3 regions of the Streptomyces sp. A18 genome follow, and region 3 is predicted to be linked to each of the others. Evidence: riboswitches for the same ligand, from Rfam matches in the RefSeq annotation. Region 3 holds a riboswitch; each other region holds the start of a gene.
The links. Region 3 has a riboswitch for cobalamin ahead of AC5P1C_RS30985 (ribonucleoside-diphosphate reductase subunit alpha). Riboswitches for the same ligand answer to the same signal wherever they lie in the genome.

Region 1: another riboswitch for cobalamin. It lies ahead of cobN (cobaltochelatase subunit CobN); the one in region 3 lies ahead of AC5P1C_RS30985 (ribonucleoside-diphosphate reductase subunit alpha).
Region 2: another riboswitch for cobalamin. It lies ahead of AC5P1C_RS29655 (energy-coupling factor ABC transporter permease); the one in region 3 lies ahead of AC5P1C_RS30985 (ribonucleoside-diphosphate reductase subunit alpha).

What each region holds. Positions count from the first base shown of each region.
Region 1 covers NZ_JBWLKL010000013.1:29,264-32,531, forward strand. Annotated here, with positions in the region: gene cobN (cobaltochelatase subunit CobN) at 1-1,411, opposite strand, end outside; cobalamin riboswitch at 1,481-1,632, opposite strand; gene cobG (precorrin-3B synthase) at 1,681-2,988, shown strand; gene AC5P1C_RS21540 (precorrin-8X methylmutase) at 3,060-3,268, shown strand, end outside.
Region 2 covers NZ_JBWLKL010000024.1:104,843-108,110, reverse strand. Annotated here, with positions in the region: gene cbiQ (cobalt ECF transporter T component CbiQ) at 1-533, opposite strand, end outside; gene AC5P1C_RS29660 (energy-coupling factor ABC transporter substrate-binding protein) at 540-914, opposite strand; gene AC5P1C_RS29655 (energy-coupling factor ABC transporter permease) at 914-1,690, opposite strand; cobalamin riboswitch at 1,721-1,918, opposite strand; cobalamin riboswitch at 2,142-2,357, shown strand; gene metE (5-methyltetrahydropteroyltriglutamate--homocysteine S-methyltransferase) at 2,521-3,268, shown strand, end outside.
Region 3 covers NZ_JBWLKL010000027.1:24,185-27,452, reverse strand. Annotated here, with positions in the region: gene mctP (monocarboxylate uptake permease MctP) at 1-482, shown strand, start outside; gene AC5P1C_RS30990 (hypothetical protein) at 551-1,282, opposite strand; cobalamin riboswitch at 1,383-1,506, shown strand; gene AC5P1C_RS30985 (ribonucleoside-diphosphate reductase subunit alpha) at 1,644-3,268, shown strand, end outside.

The DNA of each region.
Region 1 (3,268 bases), on a different contig from region 3:
TGAGGATGAGCAGGTTGCCGCGGCGCAGGGCGGCCAGGACGATGTCGCCCTCCGGGTTGCTCGACCGGTCCACGAACATCTCACCGGGGGCGGGGCCCCAGTGCTGCTCCACGGACTCGCGCAGCTCGGCGGGGAGCGTGGCGTACCAGCGGCGGTAGTCGGCCGCCGGGATGCGCACGGGGTTGCGGGCCAGCTGCTCCTCGGTGAGCCACTCCTGGTCGTGGCCGCCCGCCTCGATCAGCGCGTAGATCAGCTCGTCGCCGTCACCGGAGGCGAGGCCGGGCACCTCGTCCGTGCCGAAGTCGTATCCCTCGGCCTGGAGTCGGCGCAGCAGGGCGACGGCGCTTGCGGGGGTGTCGAGGCCGACCGCGTTGCCGATCCGCGAGTGCTTGGTCGGGTACGCGGACAGGACGAGCGCGATGCGCTTGTCGGCGGCCGGGATGTGGCGCAGCCGCGCGTGCCGGACCGCGATGCCGGCCACGCGCGCGGCGCGCTCGGCGTCGGCGACGTACGCGGGCAGACCGTCCTCGTCGATCTCCTTGAACGAGAACGGCACGGTGATCAGACGGCCGTCGAACTCGGGCACGGCGATCTGGCTGGCGGCGTCCAGCGGCGATACGCCCTCGTCGTTGTCCTCCCAGTCGGTGCGCGAGCTGGTGAGGCAGAGCGCCTGGAGGATGGGGACGTCGAGGCCGCTGAGGGCTCCGGCGTCCCAGGACTCGTCGTCGCCGCCCGCGGATGCTTCGGCGGGCCGGGTGCCGCCTGCCGCGAGGACCGTGGTCACGATCGCGTCGGCGGCGCGCAGTTCGTCGATGAGTTCGGGCTCGGGGGTACGCAGCGAGGCGACGTACAGCGGCAGCGGGCGGGCGCCCGCGTCCTCCATCGCGCCGCACAGGGCCTCGATGAAGGCGGTGTTGCCGCTCATGTGGTGGGCGCGGTAGTAGAGCACCGCGACGGTCGGCCCCTCGACCTGGCGTGCGGTGCGCTCCAGCGGGCCCCACGAGGGTGCCGGGGCGGGCGGCTCGAAGCCGTGGCCGGTGAGCAGGACGGTGTCCGAGAGGAACCGGGCCAGCTGCTCCAGGTTGTCGGGGCCGCCGTGCGCCAGGTAGGCGTGGGCCTCGGCGGCGATACCGATGGGGACGGTCGACGCGGCCATCAGCTGGGCGTCGGGGGCCTGTTCGCCGGTGAGGACGACCACGGGGCGCCCGGTGGCGATGACTTGGTCGAGGCCGTCCTGCCAGGCGCGTACGCCGCCGAGGAGACGCACGACCACCAGGTCGGCACCGTCCAGGAGCTGCGGAAGGTCATCGAGCGGGAGCCGGGAGGGGTTCGCGTAGCGGTAGGCCACCGGACCGCCGGCGGCGCGGGCGCTGAGCAGATCGGTGTCGGACGTCGACAGGAGCAGGATCATGCGGCGTCGGGCCTTCCTCGGGGTGTCCACGCCCCGGGTGGTGTCGATGGCGTCTCCCCTGCTCGAGCGGACGAGAGCTCGGGGAAGGGAGTTCCTGGCTCACCCGGCAGGTGCACCGGGCTCACAGTGGCGGGACCGCGCCGGAATCACACCGGGCTTCCTCCCCTTGTCGCCGTCTGTGGCGACGACGGGCCGGCTGGCCCGTCACCAGGAATACTAAGGGCCGATCAACTGCCGGGGGGCAGGCGGACCTGCTGCGATGGGTCGGTATGCTCGCCGCCATGCCCCCATCGGTCCCCTCGCCAGCACTCTCGGGAGACGAGTCTGCCCGCGGCCGCGGCGACGCCTGCCCCGGGACGCTGCGGCTGCACCGGGCCGACGACGGGGCCTTGGCCCGCGTCCGCATCCCGGGTGGCCTGCTGACAGCGGGGCAGGCGGACGTGCTGCGGGACCTGGCGGAGCGGCTGGGAGACGGGGAGTTGCATCTCACATCGCGCGGCAACGTGCAGTTGCGCGGACTGCCTTGGGACTGCGGGAGCGAACTGGCTTCTCTGCTGGGCACATCGGGACTTCTGCCGTCCGAACGCCACGAGCGGGTGCGTAATGTGGTGGCCTCTCCGCTCTCGGGTCTCGACGGCCTCGGAGAGCAGGACGTCCGCCCGTGGCTGACCGCGCTGGACGAGCTGCTGTGCGCCGGCGACCGGGCCGCCGATCTGTCCGGCAGGTTCCTGTTCGCCCTCGACGACGGCCGTGGCGATGTGGCGGCCCTCGGCGGTGATGTGACCCTGACGGCGCGGGGCGAGGACGAAGCACTGCTGCGGATCGGCCCCGCGCACGACGCCGTCCTGATCTGCGCCGAGCGGGCACCGCGCGCCGCCCTCATCGCGGCCGAGACCTTCCTGGAGCAAGCGCCCGACGCGGGTGCCTGGCGGGTGACGGATCTGCCGGACGGCGTCGGCCCCCTCTTCGACGCGGTAGTGAGCCGCCTGCGCCAGGCCGGGCTCCGCGCCACCACCACCACCGAACCGCTCCCCCGGGATGCGGGCGGGCCCACCCTCGGCATCGTGCCCGGCCCGCACGACACGGCCGCGCTCTCCCTCGGCCTGCCCCTCGGCTCCGTCAGCGCGCCCCAGTGGCAGACCCTGACGGACGCCGCACGCCACCGAGGTGGCGGCGAACTGCGGCTGACCCCCTGGCGGGGAGTCGTCCTGCCGGGAGTCGAGCGGTCAGCGGCCGGACGGCTCCTGGAGGAGCTCGGGGCCGCCGGTCTCATCACCGGGCCCCAATCGCCGTGGACCGGCGTGGGCGCCTGTATCGGCAGGCCCGGCTGCGCGAAGGCGCTGGACGACGTACGCGCGACGGCGACAGCCGCGGTGGGCCCCGTCGGGGCGCTGCCCGTGTACTGGTCCGGGTGCGAACGCCGGTGCGGACATCCGCACGGGGAGTGGATCGACGTGGTCGCCACTCCCGACGGGCACCAGATCTCCCGCGTACGCGGCGAGAAACGGGACACGCCGGCGACCATCCCCGGCAGCTCGGGCGCACTGGCCGCCGCCGTGGCCGCGGCCCGCGACTGACCACACATGAACACATGATCAACCCCGCAAGACCCGACTGTCCCCTGCCCTATCAAGAGAGCGAACGCACTGTGCACCAGTACGAGAAGGACGGACCGGCGATCTACCGCCAGTCCTTCGCCACGATCCGCGCGGAGGCGGATCTGGCGGGCCTGCCCGCCGACGTGAGCCAGGTCGCGGTCCGTATGATCCACGCCTGCGGCATGGTCGACCTCGTACGCGACCTCGCTTTCACCCCGGACGTGGTGGCCCGTGCCCGCGAGGCCCTGCGCGCGGGCGC
Region 2 (3,268 bases), on a different contig from region 3:
GTGGCGGCCCGGGTGGTGTGGCCGAGCCGGGCGGCCTGCGCCTGCCGGATCCGGCTCATGGAGTCCAGGAGCAGGAAACTCATGCGGTACATGACCAGGGCCACGTCCACGACCGGTGCCGGGACGCCCGCCTTCACCAGGCGGGGCAGCAGGTCCGACATCGGTGTGGTGAAGGCGAACAGCAGGACGCCGAGCGAGGCCGCCGATGTGCGCAGGAGCAGCCCGCCGGCCCGCGCGGGGCCGCCGTCGGCGAGCGTGACGAACCCTTCGGGGCCGCCGAGTTGGACGATCAGGGTGAGGGCGCCGGTCACGCAGAAGCCGAGCGGTACGCGGTAGGCGCGCCACAGTTTGCGCGGCGGCACCCCCGCGGGGCCGAGCAGCACGGCGAGCGCGGCGATCAGCACCAGGACGGCACCGGGCCAGGGCGGCAGAGAGACGGCGAGGACCGTGAGTCCGAGCCCGAGCACTGCCTTGTCCACGGGGTGGCGGCGGCGCCAGCGACTGCTGTGCGCCGCCGCGTCGATGGGCAGCACGCGGGGTCAGACCTGCTCGCCATCGGGCTGGTCGGCCTCCACGTCGGTGGCCTGCTCAGCGGGCGCTTCCTGCGATCGTGCGCTCTCCGCGCCCTGGCGGCGCCCCCTGCGCAGACCGAAGTAGTACGCGAGGACGCCCGCGCCGAGTGCCGCCTGCAGGGCGAAGAGCGCCGACTCGACCTCCCCGGACGGCGGTTCGTACAGCGGCGAGAACCACGGCTCGTAGTCCGGCTCGATCTCGGTGATCGCGGTCTCGGCCTGGGCATCGGCCCCGGCGAACGGCTCCTTCTCGTCGTCGCCGAGACCGAGCGCCAACGGCAGCACCGCGAGCGCGGCGACGATGAGGAGGAGCAGAGTGTTGATCTTCGCGTTCCGGCTCATCAGGCGCTGGCCCCCGTCTCCGTCGTCTTCGTCGTGTCCGCCGTCTTCGCCGTCTTCGCGTTCGTCGTGTCCGCCGTCTCCGCCGTCTCCACCGCCTTCGTGGCCGACCGCTTGCCCTGCAGCAGGACGCCGAGCCGCGTCAGCTCACCCTTGCTGGACTGCACGAGCAGCCGCATCACCAGGACGGTGAGCAGCCCCTCGCTGACGGCCAGGGGGATCTGCGTGACGGCGAAGATGCCGCCGAACTTGCCGAGCGCGCCCATGAACCCGCTGCTCGGGTCGGGGAAGGCCATGGCCAGCTGGACGCTGGTGACGCAGTACGTGGACAGGTCCGCGACGAACGCGCCGAAGAACACGGCGACCATGAGCGGCGCGCCGTACCGCTTCAGGAGGCGGTAGACGGCGTATCCGGCCCAGGGCCCGACGATCGCCATGGAGAACACGTTGGCGCCCAGCGTGGTGAGCCCGCCGTGGGCGAGCAGCAGGGCCTGGAAGAGCAGGGTGATGGTGCCGAGCACCGCCATGATCGGCGGCCGGAACAGGATGGCGCCGAGCCCCGTTCCCGTCGGGTGCGAGCAACTGCCCGTCACGGAAGGGATCTTCAGCGCGGAGAGGACAAACGTGAAGGCACCGGAGGCGCCGAGAAGCAGGGTGCTCTCGGGGTGCTCCTTGACCTCACGGGTCAGGGAGCGGACTCCGTGGACGACGAATGGCGCGGACGCTACGCCCCAGGCGATCGCGTGCGCCGGCGGGAGGAAACCCTCGGCTATGTGCATGGCTCAGCAGACCCTCTCCAGCACCTCGTGGATGGACAACGCGCCTTGGCCGGTCTCCTGGCTGACGGGTCGTACCGACCGAACTCCGCCTTCCCGGATGCGTGAGCACCCAGTGGCTGCCGCGAGGGCTGGAGCCGGACTTCCCGATCACAGTGGCGAGGGCCGCACCGGCATCACACCGGATTTCCCGTTCACCAAGGCGTGGTGACCCTAGTGCGCAATCGAGTTGCCTGACAACTTGTGGAGCCACCCCACCTGTGGCACGCGCGGGCGCACCCGAACACGGGCGTGCGCCCCTGGTCAGGGCGCGTCTCAGGAGTGTGTGATCTGGTCCGTGGTCGCGAACACCGCGTGACAGAGGCGGCGTCCCGCGGCTGCTGCGGACGGGGCCGTGTCCCACCTCACGGTCCGGGATGTGATCAGTACTGCCCAAGAGGCCGACCAGCCCCTTAGCCTGACCGGTGCAGCTGGTTCGCCCTGTCCGCCAGACAGGAGCGTCGTAAGAGGGAACCCGGTGGGAATCCGGGACTGCCCCGCAGCGGTGAGTGGGAACGACCGCCGTCATGAGCACTGGATCCGAGCGGATCCGGGAAGCGACGGCCAGTAGGAGCCTGTTTCGGCAGGTGTGCCCGCGAGTCCGAAGACCTGCCCGTTGCCTGTACGTGACCCCTCACGTGCGGACATCCCGGTGACCTCGTGGGCGGGTCGGCGTACAGATCAGGTGGGGCACCGCGCCGCAGGCGCGCGTTCGGTCCGCCCGGTTCGTCATCCCTTCGCGTCCGTGTCCCGTCCCCGGGATCCTCAGGAGTCATCTCGCGAAGGAGATTTCCGTGACACCGAAGTCCGCAGCCGCGGCAGCACGAGCCACCGTCTACGGCTACCCCCGCCAGGGCCCCGACCGGGAACTGAAGAAGGCCGTCGAGGGGTACTGGAAGGGCCGCGTCACCGCCCACGCCCTCCGGGACACCGCGGCGCAACTGCGCCGGGCCACCTGGCAGCATCTGGCCGCCTCCGGCATCCATGAAGTGCCGACCGGTGACTTCTCGTACTACGACCATGTCCTGGACACCAGCGTCATGGTCGGCGCGGTCCCGCAGCGGCACCGCGAGGCCGTCGACACCGACATGCTCGACGGCTACTTCGCCATGGCGCGCGGTACCAAGGACGTGGCGCCCCTTGAGATGACCAAGTGGTTCGACACGAACTACCACTACCTCGTGCCGGAGCTCGGCCCCGACACCGTCTTCACCGCCGACTCCGCCAAGCAGGTCGCCGAGCTGAAGGAGGCCATCGCTCTCGGCCTCGCGGCCCGCCCGGTCCTCGTCGGTCCGGTCACCTACCTGCTGCTCGCCAAGCCCGCGCCCGGCGTTGCCGTCGACTTCGAGCCACTCACGCTCCTGGACCGACTCCTGCCGGTGTACGCCGAGGTCCTGGGCGACCTGCGCGCCGCCGGTGCCGAGTGGGTGCAGCTCGACGAGCCCGCCCTGGTGCAGGACCGCAGCCCGGCCGAACTCAACGCCGCCGCCCGTGCCTACCGCTACCTCGGCACCCTCACCGACCGTCCGAAGCTGCTCGTCG
Region 3 (3,268 bases):
AGGTCTCCAAGCTGGTCTCCCTGCTCGTGAAGGTCGGCGCGCTCGCGTTCGTCCTCACCATGGACAAGACGGTCGCGATCAACTTCCAGCTCCTGGGCGGCATCTGGATCCTGCAGACCATGCCCGCGCTCGTCGGCGGCCTGTTCACGCGGTGGTTCCACCGCTGGGCGCTGCTCGCGGGCTGGGCGGTCGGCATGATCTACGGCACGGTCGCCGCGTATGGCGTCGCGTCGCCGACGCAGAAGCACTTCGGCGGCTCGTCCGAAGAGATCCCCGGCATCGGCGAGATCGGCTACATCGGCCTCACGGCGTTCGTCCTGAACGTGGTGGTCACCGTGGTCGCGACCTTCGTCCTGCGCGCCATGAAGGCCCCTGACGGCATCGACGAGACCTCTCCCGGCGACTACACCGCGGACGCGGGCGACCCGGGTGTCGTGGAGGAGCTGCCGCCGGCCACGGCGGGGGCGCCGGGCGGGCACTGACTCTTCCCCGTACACAACGTGAGCGCGGGCCGCCGGAGGAATCCGACGGCCCGCGCTCACGTGCAGCCTCACGTGGCCTTGTAGAGCTCCGTCCGGACCCGCGCCGCGGCCTTGGCCGCAGAGGAGATCGCCAGGTCCTTGTCGGTGCCCGCGTCCACCATCACGAGCACACCGCCGACCCGCACCTCGGCCTGGTAATGCGGCGTGCCGTCGTACTCGTCGCCGCCCGTGGTCCGCGTGGTCTCCAGGAGGGCGTCGTCGCCGAGGTCCGGCAGCTTTTCGGCGACGTGGTGCTCCTCGACGGGGGCCGCCTCGGTGTCGACGGTGACGCGGGGGCACGCCTCGTTGAGCTGCCGACGGAGTTCGATGTGGCGCTCGGCGCGCTCGGAGGGCATCGAGACCAGGCGCTGGAAGACGTAGGGATCACCCTCGGAGACGGCCCCCGGATCCGGCCGCAGCGTCCGCTCGGCGCTGGCGCCCCGCATACGCCGCAGCTCCCCGCGCTCCTTCTCACCGGCCGGGCAGCCGCTCCAATCCCCGCCCCCGTAGCCCTGGTCGAAGAGACCCGTCGAGGTCTCCGAAGCCGTGGCCTTCTTCCCTGCGGCCGTGGGCAAGAGCAGCGCCGCCTTCAACTCGGCGTCCGTGAAGAGCCGGCGGGGATCGGCGTCACCGTCGACGCCGGCCGCCGCAGTCGGCTCCGGGGGCCGCGCAGGCTTCGTCTCCGCCTTCTCGCCGGCGTCCCCACATCCGGTGAGCAGCATCAGCAACCCCACGGCACAGCCCGCGCCAAGACCTCGCACGCCGTCTCCCCCTGTTCGACGTTCAGTTCGGCCGCCACCCTAGGGGACACACGCGCCGACACAAGATATGGGGCTGCCGCCCAGAGCCAGCACAAGATGTATGCTCGTGCTCGCTGTCGCCGCAGGGGAATCCGGTGCAAGTCCGGAACTGTCCCGCAACGGTGTATGAGTACGCATTTGTCGTGCTCGCAAGTCCGATGACCTGTCGACAGCGTGCCCGTTCCGACCGGTCCGGGTGCCAACGACGTCCGGGCCTCGTGGAATGGGCTGGTGGACGCGGAGCGCAGCCCTGCCCTGGGCGCGCCCCCGTGTGTCACTCGCCCCTCCCCAAGGCTCAGAGCCGAGCGAGGGAGTGCTCCACGTGACCATCGCGCCAGCCGAACCTGCGTCAGCGCAGACCACCGACGAGTCGCAGACCGCCGACGGCCCAGGCACCGCGCTGCTGCGTACCCTGACCGAACTCACCGCCGATCTCCCCGACGCCGACCCGGGCCGGGTCGCCGCCGCCGCGCTGCGCGGCCGTTCGGCGCGGGCCGATGTGGCGGAGCTGCGGGAGCTTGCGACCGAGGCGGCCGCCGGGCTCATCTCCGAGGACCCGACCTACTCGCAGCTCGCGGCCAGGCTCCTGAGCCTCAGCATCCGTGACGAGGCCGCGTCGCAGGGCGTGCGCTCCTTCTCCGACTCGGTCGCCGTGGGCCACCGCGAGGGCCTGATCGCGGACCGCACCGCCGCGTTCGTCGCCGACCATGCCGAGCACCTGGACGGTCTCGTCGAGGCGGCCCTGTCGGACGGCGCCGACTTCCGCTTCGGATACTTCGGCCTGCGCACCCTGCACAGCCGCTATCTCCTTCGCCATCCGATCACCCGGCACGTCATCGAGACCCCGCAGCACTTCATGCTGCGCGTCGCGAGCGGCCTCGCCGAGGACGGCTCCCCGCGCTCGGTGGACGAAGTCGCCGCCCTGTACCGCCTGATGAGCCGCCTGGACTACCTGCCGTCCTCGCCGACGCTCTTCAACTCGGGCACCCGCCACCCGCAGATGTCCTCCTGCTACCTCCTCGACTCCCCGCTGGACGAGCTGGACTCCATCTACGACCGCTACCACCAGGTCGCGCGCCTCTCCAAGCACGCGGGCGGCATCGGCCTCTCGTACTCCCGCATCCGCGCCCGCGGTTCGCTGATCCGCGGCACGAACGGCCATTCCAACGGCATCGTGCCGTTCCTGAAGACCCTGGACGCCTCCGTCGCCGCCGTGAACCAGGGCGGCCGCCGCAAGGGCGCCGCCGCGGTCTACCTGGAGACCTGGCACGCCGACATCGAGGAGTTCCTGGAGCTGCGCGACAACACGGGCGAGGACCAGCGGCGCACGCACAACCTCAACCTCGCGCACTGGATCCCGGACGAGTTCATGCGCCGGGTCGCCGCGAGCGAGGACTGGTCACTGTTCTCGCCGGCCGACGTGCCCGAGCTCGTCGACCTGTGGGGCGAGGAGTTCGACGCCGCCTACCGCAAGGCCGAGGCGGACGGGCTCGCCCGCAAGACCATCCCCGCCCGTGACCTCTACGGCCGCATGATGCGCACCCTCGCGCAGACCGGCAACGGCTGGATGACGTTCAAGGACGCCGCCAACCGCACCGCCAACCAGACGGCGGAGCCCGGCCACACGGTGCACTCGTCCAACCTCTGCACGGAGATCCTGGAGGTGACGGACGACGGGGAGACGGCCGTCTGCAACCTGGGTTCGGTGAATCTCGGCGCCTTCGTGGACACCGCCGCGGGCGACATCGACTGGGAGCGGCTCGACGAGACCGTCCGTACCGCCGTCACGTTCCTCGACCGTGTGGTCGACATCAACTTCTACCCGACCGAGCAGGCCGGGCGCTCGAACGCCCGGTGGCGCCCGGTGGGCCTGGGCGCGATGGGTCTGCAGGACGTCTTCTTCCAGCTGAAGCTGCCCTTCGACTCCCCTGCCGCGCGCGCCCTCTC